Regions from separate parts of the Colwellia sp. 6M3 genome, predicted to be linked through region 2. Evidence: predicted binding sites of a transcription regulator. Region 2 holds the regulator's gene; each other region holds the start of a gene.
What was found. Region 2 encodes FNR, which switches genes on or off when oxygen is low (the NO sensors DNR and NnrR bind a similar motif). Its sites were predicted from a motif close to TTGATCTAGATCAA; they were not measured.

Region 1 (6,261 bases), on a different contig from region 2:
AAACCTGCTTTGCGGGCAACGATTTCAACTTGCTTAAAATGTAACGCTTGGCGAGCGTCAGTAAAAATAATAATTCGGTCGGCTTTTAACTCACCAACACGGTAGCGACATGCTGATAAATCGGTCGTTGCATATAAGTAACCGCCACCCGATTTTTGCACAATAAATACCGAAGGGTCGCCGTCTTTATTAGCCATTTCGTTAATAAAAACAACTTTAGCGCCTTGATCTTCAACGGCTATTTTTTGTGCCATTAATTCATCGATAACATTTGATAAATCATCGTTGTAAGCACTTTCACCCATAATGTCTTTACGCGCTAACGTGACATTAAGTTTTTTATAAATGTCTTCACTGTGGCTAATTGAGATATCAATAAACTGCTGCCATAGTGTTGCGCAATGTGCGTCGCCACTTTGCAGTTTTACGACATAATCACGGGCGCGATCAGCAAAGCCGTCTTCGTTATCAAAACGAATTTTTGCTTCACGATAGAAATTTTCTAAATCAGAAAGAGCAGTTTCAGCAACTTCATCTGACGCTAATTTATCGCTTAAATGAGCGAGTAGCATACCAAACTGCGTGCCCCAATCACCCATGTGGTTTTGACGAATAACATGTTCACCACGAAACTCAAGCGCACGCACTACAGCGTCACCAATAATGGTGGAACGTAAATGACCTACGTGCATTTCTTTAGCGAGATTTGGAGCAGAATAATCAACCACAACGTTTTGCGGTTTTTCTGACTGGTTTACACCTAAATTTTTATCGTTCGATACTGTGTTTAACTGCGTTGCTAACCAGTTTTTGTCTAAATGAATATTAATAAACCCTGGGCCTGCTAATTCAATTTTTTCAGCAATACCCGTTAAGTCGAGTGCTTCAACCACTTTGGTTGCTAATTCACGAGGATTGGTTTTTAATTTTTTAGCTGCACCCATAACACCATTGGCTTGGTAATCACCAAAATTTGCTCGGTTAGATAAACTTATCGCAGGATTTGTGCCTTCAGGTAAACCTGCAACTGTCATTGCTGCACTAACTCTTTCACTTAGGATGTTACTAATATTCATTTTAATTAACTCTTATTCTATTAAGACTCAAGTGTGTGGCATCAACTTGAGTGAATAAGCCTAATGTTATTCACTAGGCTTATGGATAAATTACGTGATTGACTTTTACTTGTCATCAATTGCTTTAAATTAATCTGCAGGAGATTAATGTTCGCGTGTTTTATGAAACACAATATCGGGATGACGTTCTTGCGCTAGGCTTAAGTTCACCATAGTTGGGGCGATGTAAGTTAAGTTATTACCGCCATCCAATGCTAGGTTGTCATAAGCTTTCTTTTCAAATTGCTCTAACGTACGTTCATTATCACAAGTACACCAACGCGCTGTTGCTACGCTAATTGGCTCATAAATAGCATCAACCTTGTATTCAGTTTTTAAACGTTGCACAACGACTTCAAATTGTAGAACACCAACCGCGCCAACGATCATATCGTTCGAGTTGAAAGGTCTAAATACCTGCACAGCGCCTTCTTCAGACAACTGGATAAGACCTTTTTGTAATTGCTTAGCTTTAAGCGGGTCACGCAAACGAATTCGGCGGAACATTTCAGGGGCAAAGTTTGGAATACCGCTAAACTTCATATCTTCACCAGCGGTAAAGGTATCACCAATTTGAATACTGCCATGGTTATGTAAACCAATAATATCGCCAGCATAAGCTTGCTCAACATTAGAGCGGTCACCAGCCATAAAGGTTACTGCGTCAGCAATTCTTACGTCTTTGCCGATGCGCACTTGTTTCATTTTCATGCCTTTTTCATATTTGCCTGAACAAATACGCATGAATGCAATACGGTCACGATGTTTTGGATCCATATTGGCTTGAATTTTAAAAACAAAACCTGAGAACTTTTCTTCTTCAGCAGTAACAATACGAGTGTCGGTTTCGCGCGGCAATGGTTTTGGTGCCCAGCGAGTTAAGCCGTCGAGCATATGGTCAACACCAAAGTTACCTAATGCAGTACCAAAAAACACCGGTGTAAGTTCACCCTTTAAAAATTCTTCAAGATTAAACTCATGTGACGCGCCAGCAACAAGCTCTAGCTCTTCTCGCAAATCATCAGCGTAGTTACCAATAACTTTATCTAATTCTGGGTTATCGATACCTTTAATAACACGCTTTTCTTGAATAGTGTGACCTTGGCCTGTTTGATATAAAAATATTTCATCGGTTAAAATGTTATATACACCCTTAAACTCTTTACCCATGCCAATTGGCCAGGTAATAGGGGCACATTTTATTTTTAGTACGTCTTCAACTTCATCCATGACTTCCATTGGGTCGCGAACATCACGGTCCATTTTATTCATGAAGGTAATTATAGGGGTGTCACGCAGACGAGTAACTTCCATTAATTTAATGGTACGTGCTTCTACACCCTTAGCAACGTCGATAACCATCAAACAAGAGTCAACTGCGGTTAGCGTACGGTAGGTATCTTCTGAGAAATCTTCATGACCCGGTGTATCGAGTAAATTAACTAAACAGTTTTTATAGGGAAATTGCATTACAGAAGTGGTTATTGAAATACCACGTTCTTTTTCCATCTCCATCCAGTCAGATTTCGCATGTTGTCCCGACTTTTTACCTTTTACGGTACCGGCTTTTTGTAAAGCTTGACCAAAAAGTAAAACCTTTTCAGTGATCGTCGTTTTACCCGCATCAGGATGAGAAATAATAGCGAAGGTGCGTCGAAGGTCGACTTCCTGCTGTTGTACAGACATGCAAATTACCTGTTTTAAAAGTGGATGAATAGAATTTAACTAAAATTTTAAAGCGCAACATTATAGCGAAAACAAGTGCGAAGGGCAGTAACAATATCTTGTATTTTAATTTTAATTTCAATTTTTTACCACGATAGTTAAATGTTCCTACCAGGAAGTGCTTAACTTAAACAATAACCTCGGATATTTCAGCTAATGACACATTTTAAAGTTAGGGTGGATAAGTCGTTATTAGGTACAAAACACTTCAAAATTATTTAAATGCGCATAGCTAAAATGAAAATAACTTCGCATGGTTAATCACTAATTTCATCTTAGCGTTATTCATTTTTATCTCATTCAAGGTTTTATCTATTAAGTACAAGAGAAACTTGATTTACATCAAGTAACGCAATGATTAAATGCAGTATCGTCAGTTAATAATGTTTTTATGTGATCTATGTCAGTTAATTAACTTGGAAAAATGTAGTTGTTTTACTTTTTTCAAGTGGAGGGGATTTATGGTTGATTTAAGCCGTCGTAACTTTATGCGAGCCAAGCATGTTTCTACACCGCCAGCGATTAGATTACCTTGGACCGTAGACGAAAAGTTATTTACTCAAGGCTGCACGCAATGTGGCGATTGCATGGATGCTTGTGAGGAAAATATTATTGTTAAAGGTGATGGTGGTTTTCCTGAAATTAATTTTTTTGCTGGCAAATGTACCTTTTGTCAACAATGTGTGAAGGCCTGTAAAGAACCATTATTCAAACCTTTGGACGCTGTCCCTTGGCAGTTAACTATTGAAATTGAAGAAAGTTGTTTAGCTAAAAATCAGGTGCACTGCCAAGTTTGTCAGGACAGTTGTGAGTCTGATGCTATTTCATTTAAATACCTGCATGCTAGCGTACCTCAACCTGAAATTACACTTTTAGATTGTACAGGGTGTGGGGCTTGTGTCGCTATTTGTCCGGAGTCGGCAATCAAGCTTTCAACAACATTATTGGGAGCAGAACATGAGTGATTTAGAGCAGTTGATATGGAATATTTTAGGTTATACCTCAATGCCACTGATATTTGTTTTTGGCTTTATCGCCACAGCCTTAGTCGCGGTTATTATTTTAAAAATATTTGGCGCTAAGCCTGCAGCCGTGCTTGAGCATTCAGTTGAAGCAAACGAAAAAGTATAAGAGGGCAAAAATATGATTAACCTTTTAGAAGAAAGCCCAGTAAATATTGCCGGAGTTATGTTTATGGCTTACCCAGACAACGCGGCTAAAGTTGCTGATGATTTACAAGCCTTTCCCGGTGCTGAGATACATGCAAAAGGAGAAAATGGCAGTTTAGTTTTCACTGTAGAGGGCCTTGAGGGAGAAAAAAATCCAGCAAAACGCATCATAGATACCATTACAGATATGAGCAATGTTTCTGGGGTTATCTCGTCATCACTAATATTTCATCATAACGATGCCGGATTGCCACAGCACCAGGGGAAAGCATTATGACCTTAACTCGACGTGATTTTATTAAAGCTAATGCGATTGCAGCCACCGCTGTTGCCGCTGGCGTTTCGGTTCCTTTGTCAGCGACTAATTTGATCACACAATCGTCAAAAAGTACGATTAAGTGGGACAAAGCACCTTGTCGTTTTTGTGGTACAGGTTGCAGTGTTTTAGTCGGCACTCAACATGGCAAAGTAGTGGCAACACAGGGCGATCCAGAAGCAGAAGTTAATAAAGGCTTAAACTGTATAAAAGGCTATTTTTTATCGAAAATTATGTACGGTAAAGATCGTTTAACGCAGCCATTATTAAGAATGACCGACGGTAAATACGATAAAGAAGGCGACTTTACACCGGTAAGCTGGGACAAAGCCTTTGATGTTATGGCTGATAAATTTAAAGCCGCGATTAAAAAAAAGGGCCCAACCTCGGTCGGTATGTTTGGCTCAGGTCAATGGACTGTTTGGGAAGGCTATGCGGCCTCTAAACTGATGAAAGCAGGCTTTTTAACGAATAATATAGACCCAAATGCTCGACATTGTATGGCTTCAGCTGTTGGTGGTTTTATGCGTACCTTTGGTATCGATGAGCCTATGGGCTGTTACGACGATTTGGAACATGCTGATGCCTTTGTGCTTTGGGGCTCCAACATGGCGGAAATGCATCCTATTTTATGGTCACGACTCACCGATCGTCGTTTAAGTGCGTCGCACGTTAAAGTTAATGTGTTATCAACCTATAAACACCGTAGTTTTGAACTTGCCGATAATGGCATGATTTTCACTCCACAAACAGATTTGGCTATTTTAAACTTTATTGCTAACTACATTATTCAAAATAATGCTGTTAATGAAGACTTCATGAAAAAGCACGTCAATGTGCGTGAAGGGGTAACGGATATAGGTTATGGCTTACGCCCAACGCATCCTTTAGAAAAAGCGGCGAAAAATGCCGGCAGTGGTGAATCAAAGCCGATGACATTTGAAGCCTACGCTAAGTTTGTTAGTACTTATACGGTGGAATCAGTATCAAAGCTTTCTGGCGTGCCTGAGGCTAATTTAATTGAAATGGCTAAGTTGTACGCTGATCCAAAAGTGAAAGTAACGTCATTTTGGACCATGGGGTTTAACCAACATACCCGTGGAGTTTGGGCTAATAATTTAATGTACAACGTGCATTTGTTAACCGGTAAAATTTCTGAACCGGGTAATAGCCCGTTCTCATTAACCGGTCAGCCCTCAGCTTGTGGCACTGCACGTGAAGTTGGAACATTCTCTCATCGTTTACCAGCTGATTTACAAGTTGCAAACCCTAAACACAGAGCGATAGCTGAGAAAATTTGGCAGTTACCCGAAGGAACTATTCCTCCTAAACCTGGTTACCATGCGGTATTACAAAATCGTATGTTAAAAGATGGCGAGCTCAATGCCTATTGGGTGATGTGTAATAACAATATGCAAGCGGCGCCGAACATTAATGAAGAGGCGATCCCGGGTTATCGTAATCCAGAAAACTTTATTGTCGTGTCAGACCCTTATCCCACCGTTACGGCACAAGCTGCTGATCTTATTTTACCGACAGCGATGTGGGTAGAAAAAGAGGGCGCGTACGGTAATGCCGAACGTAGAACACAATTTTGGCATCAACAAGTAAATGCTCCAGGCGATGCGCGCTCAGATCTCTGGCAATTAGTGGAGTTTTCTAAACGTTTTAAAGTTGAAGAAGTGTGGCCAGAAGCCTTGATTGCAAAACAACCTGAACTTCGCGGTAAAACGCTATACGACGTGTTATACGCTAATGGCAAAGTGGATAAATTCCCGATGAGTGAATCAAAAGGCGATGCCAACTTTGAAGGTGATGCTTTTGGTTTTTATATCCAAAAAGGTTTGTTTGAAGAATATGCTGAATTTGGGCGTGGTCATGGTCACGATTTAGCGCCGTTTGACCGATATCACGAAGAACGTGGTTTACGGTGGCC
Region 2 (6,261 bases):
AATATTCATTAAGTTAAAGTTTGTTACATAACAGGTTTTTTAATAGTTACCACATAAGAAAAGTCGTATAATGTTCACTCTTTCAGCAAATAAGAAATTTTCATGAAAACATCTTGGTATCAAGAGCCTTGGGCTTGGTTAGTGTTTATATTACCTTTTACAGCCGTAGTTGCCGGTATTGTGACTTTTATTATAGCCAATAGCGATCCAGACCCTCTGGTTGTGGGCGACTATTATAAAAAAGGTAAAGCGATAAACCTAGAGTTAGGCAAAGTTAGACAAGCACAAAAACTCGGTATGAGTTTTGGTTTGAAACTTGTTGATGACCAATTGACTATTCGCCCGACAGGTATCGAAAAAACATTCCCACTATTGAATGTAAATTTTTATCACCCAACATTAGCGGACCGAGATTTTTATTTAGCATTAACGGCTGATGGCAATGGTGACTTTACGCATTTTTTTGAAGCTGAGCAGAATGTTTCTGGTAAGTGGCAAGTAACCATTAGTCCTTTTGAGAACCACTGGAAAATTCAAACCGTGCTCACCCTACCTCAATCTGACTTTATTGCGATAAAACCGGACCTGTCAGTAGCAAATTAATTAGCCTGTAGATTAGTGAGCATAAATTAATGAGCAAAGCTTGTTTTCATTGTGACGAACCCGTTCCCAAGGGTATTCATTTAATAACAAACATCGACAATATTGATCAACCTATGTGTTGCATAGGTTGCCAAGCTGTCGCACAAACGATTGTTGATAACAACCTAACCGATTTTTACCGCTTTCGTAGCGCACCAGCGCAAAAAGGTGAAGTATTAATACCTGAAAAACTTCAACGCAATGAAATACTTGACGATGTAAACTTACAAAATGAGTTTACTTATTATCATGATGGCTTCAAAGAAACCATTTTAACCATTGATGGCATAAGCTGCTCGGCTTGTGCATGGTTAATTGAAATGCAAGTGAGCAAGCTCGAAGGCGTTAATAAGATTAATGTGAACGCCACAACGCAACGAGCGACAGTGCAGTGGCAAGAAAGCCAAGTTAAATTAAGCGACATTCTCAGTTTAATCGATAAAATTGGCTATCATGGCTTGCCATTCAAGGCCAGTACTGCTGAAAAATTAAATAACAAACAAGCTAAAAACTTTATCAAACGCTTAGGTATCTCTGGCATTTTAATGATGCAAGTAATGATGATAGCTTTTGGTTTATATTTTGGTGCTTTTTCAGATATGACAGAACACAATGTCATGTATTTGCGTTGGGCAAGCTTTTTCTTAACTCTACCTATTGTCAGCTATGGCGCCTACCCTTTTTATAAAAGCGCATTTTTTGCTTTAAAAGCACGTCAACTCTCAATGGATGTGCCAGTATCTATTGCTATTTTATTGGCCTTTATGGCGAGTTGCTGGGCAACATTTACTCAGCAAGGTGAGGTATATTTCGAATCTGTTTCTATGTTTACCTTTCTACTGCTTATTGGTAAATTTCTTGAATTTAGAGCCCGTAGTCGCGCCGCTGATGTTTCTGCAAATCTATTAAAGTTAATGCCAATGACCGCAACGAAAGTTGAACACGGTATTGAACAATTTATTTCCGCGAATTACTTAAAAGCTGATGACATTATTTTAATAAAGCCAGGGGAAACTATCCCCGCAGATAGTGAAATAATTACCGGAACGAGCCAAATAAACGAAGCAATGTTGTCAGGTGAACAACTGCCCTTACAGAAAAAAGCATTAGACGCTATATTTGCGGGTACCATTAATGGCGATGGAAACCTAACCGCAAAAGTTAAACATAACAACCAAGAGTCTTTTTTAAGCCAATTAATTCGCTTGAGTGAAAGTGCTCAAAGCCATAAACCAAAGTTGGCAAAATTGTCAGATAAAATTGCCCAATACTTTGTTGCGCTTATCTTAATGGTTTCAATTGCCACGGCAATATATTGGCTGCAACACGCCCCTGAAGAAGCCTTTTGGATTACTTTATCTGTTCTTGTTGTAACTTGCCCTTGCGCATTGGCGTTAGCAACACCAACGGCGCTTACCTGTGCAACAACGAATCTAAATCGTGAAGGTATCATGATTAAATCAGCTCATGTGCTTGAAACCATGCCTGAAGTCGATGCGATATCTTTTGATAAAACAGGCACATTAACTACAGGTGAGTTCACGATTGTTGAAGTAAAAACTTATGGTGATTATTCAACTGATAGTACGTCAAAAGGTAAACAACAGGTGCTTGCTATTGCCGCGGCGTTAGAAGCACACTCAGCTCATCCGTTAGCAAAAGCCTTTAGACCATTTCGTGATTTTAACCAAACAACTACCCAAGTTGTTGTGGCTCCTGGCGCAGGTATCTCAGGTGAAGTTAATCACCAGCACTATCGTATCGGCAAAAGCTCGTGGTTATTAAACGATGACAAACAGGCATGTTTTAGTGCTCAGTGCGTACTCATGCAAGATGAAACATTAATCGCTGAATTTTATTTGCATGATGGCTTACGTGATGACGCGAAACCTTTAATTGATTTTCTACATCAACAAAGTATTGAAACGAGCATGTTATCTGGCGATCACCTCCAAGGCTGCAATAAATTACAATCAATATTGCAACTAAGTAATGTGCAAGCTAACTTGTCAGCGCAAGACAAAGTTAACGCCATAAAGCATCAACAAGTTTCGCATACTGTTGCTATGGTAGGCGATGGGGTAAACGACAGCCCAGTATTAGGCGCCGCTCATTTATCGATTGCCATGGGCAGTGGTACTGATATTGCTAAAAATGGCGCAGATGTCATATTATTAAACAATAAGCTTAAAGGCGTACAAACATTGCGAGAGGTTGCCATTCGAACAACGCGCGTTATAAAGCAAAATTACCTTTGGGCTTTTGGATACAATGCGGTTGTATTGCCGTTAGCCGTAACAGGGCATATAGCGCCTTACATGGCAGTAATTGGCATGTCGGCCAGTTCAATATTAGTCGTAACAAATTCATTAAGGCTGCTAAAAAAATGAGCATAATCTACGTATTAATTCCTATTGCTGTATTACTCACCTCTATTGGCATATATCTGTTTTTTTGGGCGGTAAAAACTGAGCAATTTGATGACTTAGAAAAACAAGGTATGAGCATTTTATTTGATGATGAAAATGACAATATCATTCGCAATAAAAACAACAGTAGTAAATTAAAAGACAGTGAATTAAGCGAAATCGACGAGCAACAAAAACAAGCAGAAAAGTCATCTCATGACGCTTGATTTTTTTTCCGCATTTATAATTGGTTTACTAGGCTCTGGCCATTGTATTGTAATGTGTGGCGGCATTAGCACCATGTTAACCACGAGCATATCTGACCATGCTCGCCATAAAAAAATGGCGATTATATTTGCCTATAATTTTGGCCGAATCGCGTCTTACAGCTTAATTGGTGCCTTGGTAGCATTCACCAGTTCAATGGCGGCTAAAAATATTGGTTTTCCTGTTATTATTTTAAAAACGATTGCAGGTGTGTTTCTAATCCTACTAGGTTTGTATCTAGGACAATGGTTAATGTGGTTAAGCCGCATAGAGTATTTAGGTAAAAACATTTGGCGCTACATCTCACCTTATACTAAAAAATTCATGCCCATTAAAAACATACAGAGTGCATTGGCGTTAGGAGCACTTTGGGGCTGGTTACCCTGTGGCTTAGTTTATTCTACGTTAACGTGGTCATTAGCAAGCGCCGATGTTTTAAATGGCGCTTTGATCATGTTTTTCTTTGGTCTTGGTACTTTACCTGCGCTGCTGTCAGTATCACTCGGCACTTTCAGTGTGAAGTCTTTATTAACTCAGCCCGTTTTTAGAAAACTAGCCGCCATTTTGGTGATTTCATACGGCATTTACTCTATACTAATAGCATATAGCTAACGCATCTAATATGGTGTTCAGCATGGAAGTTTTTATAGGCTGTTATGAATAATAAATCGTGTACCGATCAGCAACATATTCACTGTCAAAACTGTAGTATTAGTGAGTTATGCTTGCCATTTTCGCTTAATAATCAAGAGCTAGAGACTCTAGATAACATTATTGACCGTAAGCTCCCTATTCAAAAAGGAGAGCAGATTTTTAATGATGGTCAGCCTATGCAGGCGCTTTACGCGATTCGTTCGGGCACATTCAAAACCTATACCATCAACAAACAAGGCGAAGAACAAATTACCGGTTTTCATTTAGCAGGTGATTTACTTGGCTTTGATGCCATTGCTAATGCAGAGCACCCAAGTTTTGCTAAAGCATTAGAAACCTCAATGGTTTGCGAAATTCCTTATAATACACTCGAACATTTATCTAACAGCATGCCTAAGTTAAAAAAACAGATTTTGCGCATGATGAGCACTGAAATTCGTGAAGACCATGAAATGCTAATGTTGCTTAATCGTAAAAATGCAGAGCAACGCCTAGCTACATTTTTTAGTACCTTAAGCAGTCGATATAATGCTCGTGGCTTATCAGCCTCTGAATTTCGCTTATCTATGACGCGCAGCGATATTGGTAACTATATTGGTTTAACGGTTGAAACAATAAGCCGACTCCTTAATCGCTTTGATAAAAATGGTTTAATTGCTGTTAATGGCAAACTGATTACCATTGTAAATATTGAAAAATTAAATGAGTGTGCTGGACTTTAAGATAAATTTTATCAGCCTTTTTTCATACTTTCTTATTCAACAGTTTAACGCTATGATTAATATAAAATAGCTTATATAAATGATAATAATTTGATTTAAAACAACTATTATTATTACAAAATAAGTTATTGTTATTATATATATTAACTGTTTAGTTTGGCCTAATACCCACAGGCAAAGATAAGGAATTAGCTATGGAAAAGTATCAAAAAATACTCGCTATTGTTGACCCCACAACAGAAGATCAAAAAGCGGTAAAACGAGCATTAGAATTAGCGCGAAAAACTGGCGCAAGTATTACCGCATTTTTGACCATATATGACTTTTCTTATGAGATGACCACTATGCTTTCAGGCGACGAGCGTGAAGCTATGTGTAAATCTGTTATAAATGATCGTACTCAATGGTTACAGTCTTTACTTGCTGAACTCGATGTAACAGATATCACCATTGATTGTAAAGTTATCTGGCATAATCGTCCTTTCGAGCAAATAATTGCACAAGTTATTGATCATGATTACGACATAGTCATTAAAGGTACACATCAACACGACAAATTTAAATCAGTAATATTTACCCCTACCGATTGGCACATTTTACGTAAATGTCCTTGCCCTGTTTTGCTAGTGAAAGAGCATTTATGGCCTGAAAATGGCAATATTGTTGCTGCATTGAATATTGGCAGCGAAGAAGAAGAGCATAAAGCGCTTAATGATAAAATTACGGCAGAAGCAAAACAGCTAGCTAAAGTTATGAAAGCAAACCTACATTTGGTTAATTCTTTCCCTGGTACGCCGGTAAATATTGCGATAGAAATTCCAGAGTTTGATGCCAATGATTACAACCTCGCCATGTTAAAACATCATGAAGAAGCGATGTTAGAACATGCAACTGCGTTTAATATTACTAAAGAATACACTCATATTAAAGAAGGCTTACCTGAAGATATTATACAAAGTGTCGCCGAAGCCTTAGACGCAGAACTGGTTATTTTAGGCACCATTGGACGTACAGGTTTATCTGCAGCGCTAATTGGCAATACAGCAGAACATGTAATTGATAGACTAAACTGTGATGTACTTGCGTTAAAGCCTGAGGGTTACGTTTCACCCTTGGACGTTAAATAAAATCTTTATTACGTAAAATACAGCTAAAAGAGCGTCACTGATTGATAGAAATATTCTTAAGGTGACGCTTTAATAAAACGCTAAAACTTCTCCCTAGCTTAACTACAATAAATTACAGGTAATTACTCAAGCTAATTTCCAACGATCTTCTCTTCACAATTGTTATAAGTTTGTCTTCAAATATTTATTACGCTATACATATCATTTATAGATCATCATCAGGACTTTATCATTGAAGATAAAACAACCGCTTAGACTTATACCTTATTACATTAGCACGGTGATACTCCTGCCCTTATTACTTTTACAAGCGATATGGGTGCGTTTTAGCATGATAAAACTCCCAGAAGCATTAGGTGAACGCTCAGGCTCTACAGGTAATGGCAGTCCAATTAGTTTATTGATAATTGGTGATTCGGCTACAGCAGGTGTTGGTACACA
Region 3 (6,261 bases), on a different contig from region 2:
TCAATATCACTACTTTGTTTTAGTTAAAAATAAATATCTTCCTCGCTATAATTACTTAATGTAATTGCTTTAGCAAAGAGGTAAAATAAGCACTGGCATTCTAACCTAGCAATCCTGCCTTGCACAGTGCTAATTAATAGAGAGTTTAATGGCTGAGATAATTCAACACCGGGACACGGTTCCCGAATCATGCTTAGGCAAACGTTTCGACCAGACTTTGGCCGAAATGTTCCCTGATTATTCACGTTCACGTTTAAAAGAGTGGATTTTAGCCGGTCATGTTACGGTTGACGACGTTGTAGTCGATGTACCCCGCGAAAAAATGTTCGGTGGTGAGCTTATTGCCATCAATACTGAAGTTGAAGCGGAAGTGCGTTTTAAAGCGCAAGATTTACCACTTAATATTGTCTACGAAGATGACGATATTTTAGTGATCAACAAACCTGCTGGCTTTGTTGTGCACCCTGGTGCGGGTAACCCAGATGGTACAGTGCTTAACGCCTTACTTCATCATTGCCCTCAACTAGATGTTGTGCCGCGTGCAGGTATTGTTCATCGTTTGGATAAAGACACAACAGGCCTAATGGTAGTAGCAAAAACTATTGCCGCTCAAACCAACTTGGTTGAATCTCTTCAAGCGCGTGAAATTACTCGTGAATATGAAGCTATTGCCAGCGGTATTATGACCGCTGGTGGTTTAGTTGATGAGCCGATTGGCCGTCATGCTACAAAGCGTACACATATGGCCGTAACCTTTTCAGGCCGTCCTTCGGTGACGCATTACCGTGTAATGGAAAAATTCAGGTTACACACACGTTTACGTTTGCGTTTGGAAACTGGGCGCACACATCAAATACGCGTGCATATGGCACATATAACGCATCCACTTGTGGGTGACCCTGTGTATGGTGGTCGACCTCGTCCACCTAAAAATGCATCAGAAGAATTACGTGAAATGTTACGTCAATTCAAGCGTCAGGCCCTGCATGCTGCAATGTTATCTCTGTATCATCCGATATCGGGTGTACAAATGACATGGCATGCTGATGTACCTGATGATATGGTCGCATTAGCTGAAATGTTACGTATAGATACAAAAAATAATCTCGTCGATAGTGATTTTTAACCCTTCAGACAATATACAGTATATCAAATGGCCAACAGAACGCGTGTTGGCCTTTACTACCAACCGATTACCAACTCAAAAGAAGTTGTTGCCTAGTAATGCAGAGCCTTCATCGCTCATAGTCACAATTGAACATGAAGCTTCGACACCATTGGCGCCAGAGTTTGATGCTTTTAATTTGGGTGATCATGTTGGTGACTGTCCTGATCTAGTTATTCAAAACAGAAAGCTACTTTTAAAGTACCTACCTTCTGAAACTAAAATTCAATGGTTAACTCAAGTTCATGGTAATAAAGTAGCTAACGTTGAGCATCATGATAATAACCCGATTATAGCTGATGCAGCGATAACTCGCAGCCAAGGAATTGCTTTAGCAATTATGACTGCAGACTGCTTACCTATTTTATTATCAAACAGCGATGGCAGCGAAATTGCCGCAATTCATGCTGGTTGGCGACCTTTAGCTGCAAACATTATTGAGGAAACCATTACATTAATGCAAAGCTCAGTAAATGACATTGTAGTGTGGATGGGGCCTTGTATTGGCGAACAGTTTTTTGAAGTTGGACATGAAGTAAAACAAGCTTTCTGTCAGGTTTCCACACAGTTCGAGCAAGCTTTTAAACTTATCAAATCGCTCAATGACGATCCAATAAAATATTTAGCAAATTTACACTTGATTGCTCAATTGCAACTTTCGAATTTAGGTGTAAAAAATATCACTTCATTGAATGAATGTACTCATACCTTGCGTGATAAGTACTATTCTTATCGCCGGGATGGCCAGACCGGGAGAATGGCTAGCATTATCGTTATAAAATAAATTGTTTAATTTCAAGCTTTCTAATATTCCATTAATTGATCTTCATCAAGGTTATAGTTTTCCAATGCTTGAAAATACGTCTAAGTGTCCTCATAACATAGTTAACTATACTGTAAGCCCAGTAACATGGCATTAGGAGAACGTTAATGCGTTTAGATCGATTTACACAAACATTTCAAGTAGCAATATCTGATGCTCAATCTATAGCATTAGGTAAAGATCACCAATTTATAGAGCCTATCCATTTAATGCTTGCGTTATTAAACCAAAACGCGAGTAGCATTATTCCACTTTTAAAAAGTGCGGGTATCAATGTTCGAACACTTAGAACACAAGTTGAAGCTGCTATTGATGAATTAGCACAAGTGTCCGGTACCGGTGGCGAAGTACAATTGTCATCGGCGATGGGAAATATTTTAAATCTTTGTGACAAGTTTGCACAAAAGCACGGTGATAAGTTTATTTCTTCAGAAATATTCATGCTGGCAGCGTTACAAGATAAAGGTAAACTTGGACAAATTCTTAAAGGACTAGGTGCGAGTGAGCAACGTTTGCAAGACGCAATTATCCACATTCGTGGTGGGAAAAATGTCGACGATGTTAATGCTGAAGAAGTACGCCAGGCACTCGATAAATATACCGTAGATTTAACCGAGCTAGCAGAGCAAGGTAAATTAGACCCTGTTATAGGTCGAGATGATGAAATCAGACGAACTATTCAAGTATTGCAAAGACGCACAAAAAACAACCCGGTACTCATTGGTCAGCCTGGTGTAGGTAAAACTGCCATTGTTGAAGGGTTAGCTCAACGTATTGTTGATCACGAAGTGCCTGAAGGTATTAGAAATAAGCGAGTCTTATCACTTGATATGGGCGCGCTTGTTGCTGGTGCTAAATATCGTGGTGAATTTGAAGAGCGCCTTAAAGCTGTACTTAGCGAACTAAACCAGCTTGAAGGGCAGGTGATACTATTTATTGATGAATTGCATACTATGGTCGGCGCTGGCAAAAGTGACGGAGCTATGGATGCAGGAAATATGCTAAAACCTGCGCTAGCAAGAGGGGATTTACATTGTGTTGGTGCTACTACCTTAGATGAGTATCGTCAATATATTGAAAAAGATGCAGCTTTAGAGCGGCGTTTTCAAAAAGTACTGGTTGATGAACCTAGTGTAGAAGATACGATTGCCATTTTACGTGGTCTTAAAGAACGTTATGAGTTACACCATAATGTTGAAATAACCGATCCTGCTATTGTTGCCGCTGCAACATTGTCACATCGGTATGTAAGCGACCGCCAACTGCCTGATAAAGCGATTGATCTTATCGACGAAGCAGCGTCGAGTATTCGTATGCAAATGGATTCAAAGCCTGAGAACTTAGATAGATTAGAGCGACGTTTAATTCAGCTAAAACTTGAACAAAGAGCATTATCAAAAGATTCTGATAGCGCCTCCAAAAAACGTTTGGAGCTGATTTCAGAAGATATAGCAACTTGCCAATTAAGTTATGACGAATTAGATGAAGTGTGGAAAACCGAAAAAGCTGCACTTCATGGCACGCAGGCGATTAAAACAGATCTAGAGAAAGCCCGCATTGAACTCGAAGCTGCTCGAAGAGTAGGCGATCTAAATACCATGGCAGAGCTACAATATAGTCGTATACCCGATCTTGAAAAACAGCTTGATCTTGCTTGCCAAGCTGAGATGCAAGAAATGACTTTACTTAGAAATAAAGTCACTGATGTTGAAATTGCAGACGTATTGAGCCGTGCTACTGGCATACCGGTAGCAAAAATGCTTGAAGGCGAAAGTGATAAACTACTACACATGGAAGACAATCTTCACAAACGTGTTATCGGACAATCTGAAGCCGTGGTATCCGTATCAAACGCTATTCGAAGATCAAGAGCAGGTTTGGCAGATCCTGATCAACCTATAGGTTCCTTTTTATTCCTCGGACCAACTGGCGTAGGAAAAACAGAATTAACCAAAGCATTAGCTCATTTTCTTTTCGATAGTGAAGATTCATTAGTGCGTGTTGATATGTCAGAGTTTATGGAAAAGCATTCTGTTGCGCGTTTAGTTGGTGCACCTCCTGGTTATGTTGGTTATGAAGAAGGAGGGTATTTAACTGAGGCGGTAAGGCGTAAACCTTATTCTGTTATATTACTTGATGAAATTGAGAAAGCACATCCTGATGTTTTTAATATATTACTGCAGGTATTAGATGATGGAAGGTTAACGGATGGCCAAGGACGCACTGTTGATTTTAAAAACACAGTGATCATTATGACTTCAAATATTGGTTCCGACATTATTCAAGAGTTTGGCGATGACAGTCAATATCAACAAATGAAAACGCGTGTAATAGCTGAATTGAGTCATCACTTCAAACCTGAGTTTATAAACCGTGTCGATGAAACTGTAGTTTTTCATCCGTTACTCTCTGAGCAAATTCAAAGTATTGCGAGTATTCAAATATCGGCTTTAATCAAAAGATTAGAAGCAAGAGATATCAGTATGACCGTTTCAGATGAGGCATTATCGTTTATTGCCGCTGCAGGATTTGACCCAATTTTTGGTGCTAGACCGTTAAAACGAGCTATTCAACAGGAGATAGAAAACCCGCTTGCACATAAATTGTTAGCGAACGAGTTTTCAGCAGGGGATCATATTTTTGTAGAGCTAAGTGACAATAGCTTAAATTTCACTGTTAATAATGTGAAGAGTTAAGCTATTTAATTTAGGTTTTAGCTAGTTTTAACCTAAGCAGGTAGGAGTATGGAGTTTGTTACTCGGTACAATAAACTTCTACCTGTTTTTCATTCATTGCTAATTGTTGTTGTTTTTCCAAAGCACCTAATACTTTCACATTACCCGTTTCATCTTTATATTGAATTTTATCAAAATTCTGTAAAGTGCTTAAATTATCTCGTGCAGTAATACACTTATCTTGATTGATATTATCAATTGCATCACTATTCTCTTGTGCGGTAACAAAAGATTTATCAGTAGATTGTGAACTTAAACTAGACATATCTTTTTCAATTGTGGCTGCAGATTTTTGATTTTTTGCCATACTAATTTCAATATAGTCATCATGTGGTGGTTGGTTTTGACTAAAATGAACAACATCTTCCTTGTCAATCCAACGATAAATGGTGATCTGTTCGGCTGCGAAAACATCGGAATACACTAATATCATCGAAAAAAACAACAATGTCTTAATGTTCATAACGGTACCTACCCATAAATTAATACTAACATTACTAACATTTAATCTCGTTTGAAATGAATACACACGATATAAATGTAATATCTACTGTGTTTTATAGCAACACAGAGGCCAGTTTACAAATTTTTATCCTTTTATTAATCATTCATTTGTACTACAGCTACCGTTAATAAATAAACTTATGCTAGATTACCCCTATATAACTCATTTTAACTTCTTTCGGTTTAATTTATGCAAGACAAAAACAATGATGACTCGCTTCAAACTCGCGGTATTTATCTGTTACCTAATTTATTAACTACAGCAGGTCTATTTTCCGGATTTTACGCTGTCGTATCATCGATGAATGGTCACTTCATCAGTGCAGCAATTGCTATATTCATTGCCATGATTTTTGATGGCTTAGATGGCAGAGTTGCAAGAATGACAAATACACAGAGTGAATTTGGTGCAGAATACGACAGCATGGCAGATATGTTGTCGTTTGGCATAGCGCCAGGAATAGTGGCATATAATTGGGCGCTTTCGAGTTTTGGTAAATTTGGCTGGTTAGCCGCATTTGTTTATGTTGCTTGTGCTGCATTACGTCTTGCTCGTTTTAATACCCAAGTTGGCATTGCAGATAAACGCTACTTCCAAGGGTTAGCAAGCCCAGCTGCTGCAGGCGTTGTAGCCAGCCTTATTTGGGTTGGCAGTGAATATCAAATCAACGGGCAAGATTATGGCTATATTATCGGTTTAATTACTATCGTCCTTGGTCTGTTAATGGTCAGCAACTTTAGATACAACAGTTTTAAAGAAGTGGACTGGAAAGGTAAGGTTAATTTTGTTGTCGTACTATTAATAGTACTCGCCTTTGTGGTTATCGCTTCTAGCCCTGAAAATATTTTGCTCATTATATTTGGCTTATATGCTTGTTCGGGGCCGTTTACTACTATCCGCTCAGTAAAAAAATTAAAGTTAGAGCATGTGCTTGGCGACGATCAGGATGCGGACTTTATGCGCGATAGCGAAACTAAAGCGCCAGAGAATAGTGATGCAAATGAAAAATCAACGAATAACGACCCTAAATAAA

Region 1: a site for FNR is predicted at 3,173-3,186, ahead of napF (ferredoxin-type protein NapF). Genes of this name have one in related genera too.
Region 3: a site for FNR is predicted at 1,985-1,998, ahead of clpB (ATP-dependent chaperone ClpB). Genes of this name have one in related genera too.

Annotation. Positions count from the first base shown of each region.
Region 1 covers NZ_JACGWF010000005.1:39,913-46,173, reverse strand. The annotation lists gene argS (arginine--tRNA ligase) at 1-1,076, opposite strand, end outside; gene prfC (peptide chain release factor 3) at 1,221-2,801, opposite strand; gene napF (ferredoxin-type protein NapF) at 3,302-3,805, shown strand; gene H4J50_RS02275 (TIGR02808 family protein) at 3,798-3,971, shown strand; gene H4J50_RS02270 (chaperone NapD) at 3,984-4,286, shown strand; gene napA (nitrate reductase catalytic subunit NapA) at 4,283-6,261, shown strand, end outside.
Region 2 covers NZ_JACGWF010000007.1:14,514-20,774, reverse strand. The annotation lists gene H4J50_RS02935 (FixH family protein) at 103-603, shown strand; gene H4J50_RS02930 (heavy metal translocating P-type ATPase) at 633-3,032, shown strand; gene ccoS (cbb3-type cytochrome oxidase assembly protein CcoS) at 3,029-3,277, shown strand; gene H4J50_RS02920 (sulfite exporter TauE/SafE family protein) at 3,267-3,929, shown strand; gene fnr (fumarate/nitrate reduction transcriptional regulator Fnr) at 3,974-4,693, shown strand; gene uspE (universal stress protein UspE) at 4,888-5,820, shown strand; gene H4J50_RS02905 (SGNH/GDSL hydrolase family protein) at 6,152-6,261, shown strand, end outside.
Region 3 covers NZ_JACGWF010000075.1:14,677-20,937, forward strand. The annotation lists gene rluD (23S rRNA pseudouridine(1911/1915/1917) synthase RluD) at 149-1,126, shown strand; gene pgeF (peptidoglycan editing factor PgeF) at 1,116-1,949, shown strand; gene clpB (ATP-dependent chaperone ClpB) at 2,096-4,684, shown strand; gene H4J50_RS14505 (DUF4124 domain-containing protein) at 4,743-5,186, opposite strand; gene pssA (CDP-diacylglycerol--serine O-phosphatidyltransferase) at 5,418-6,260, shown strand.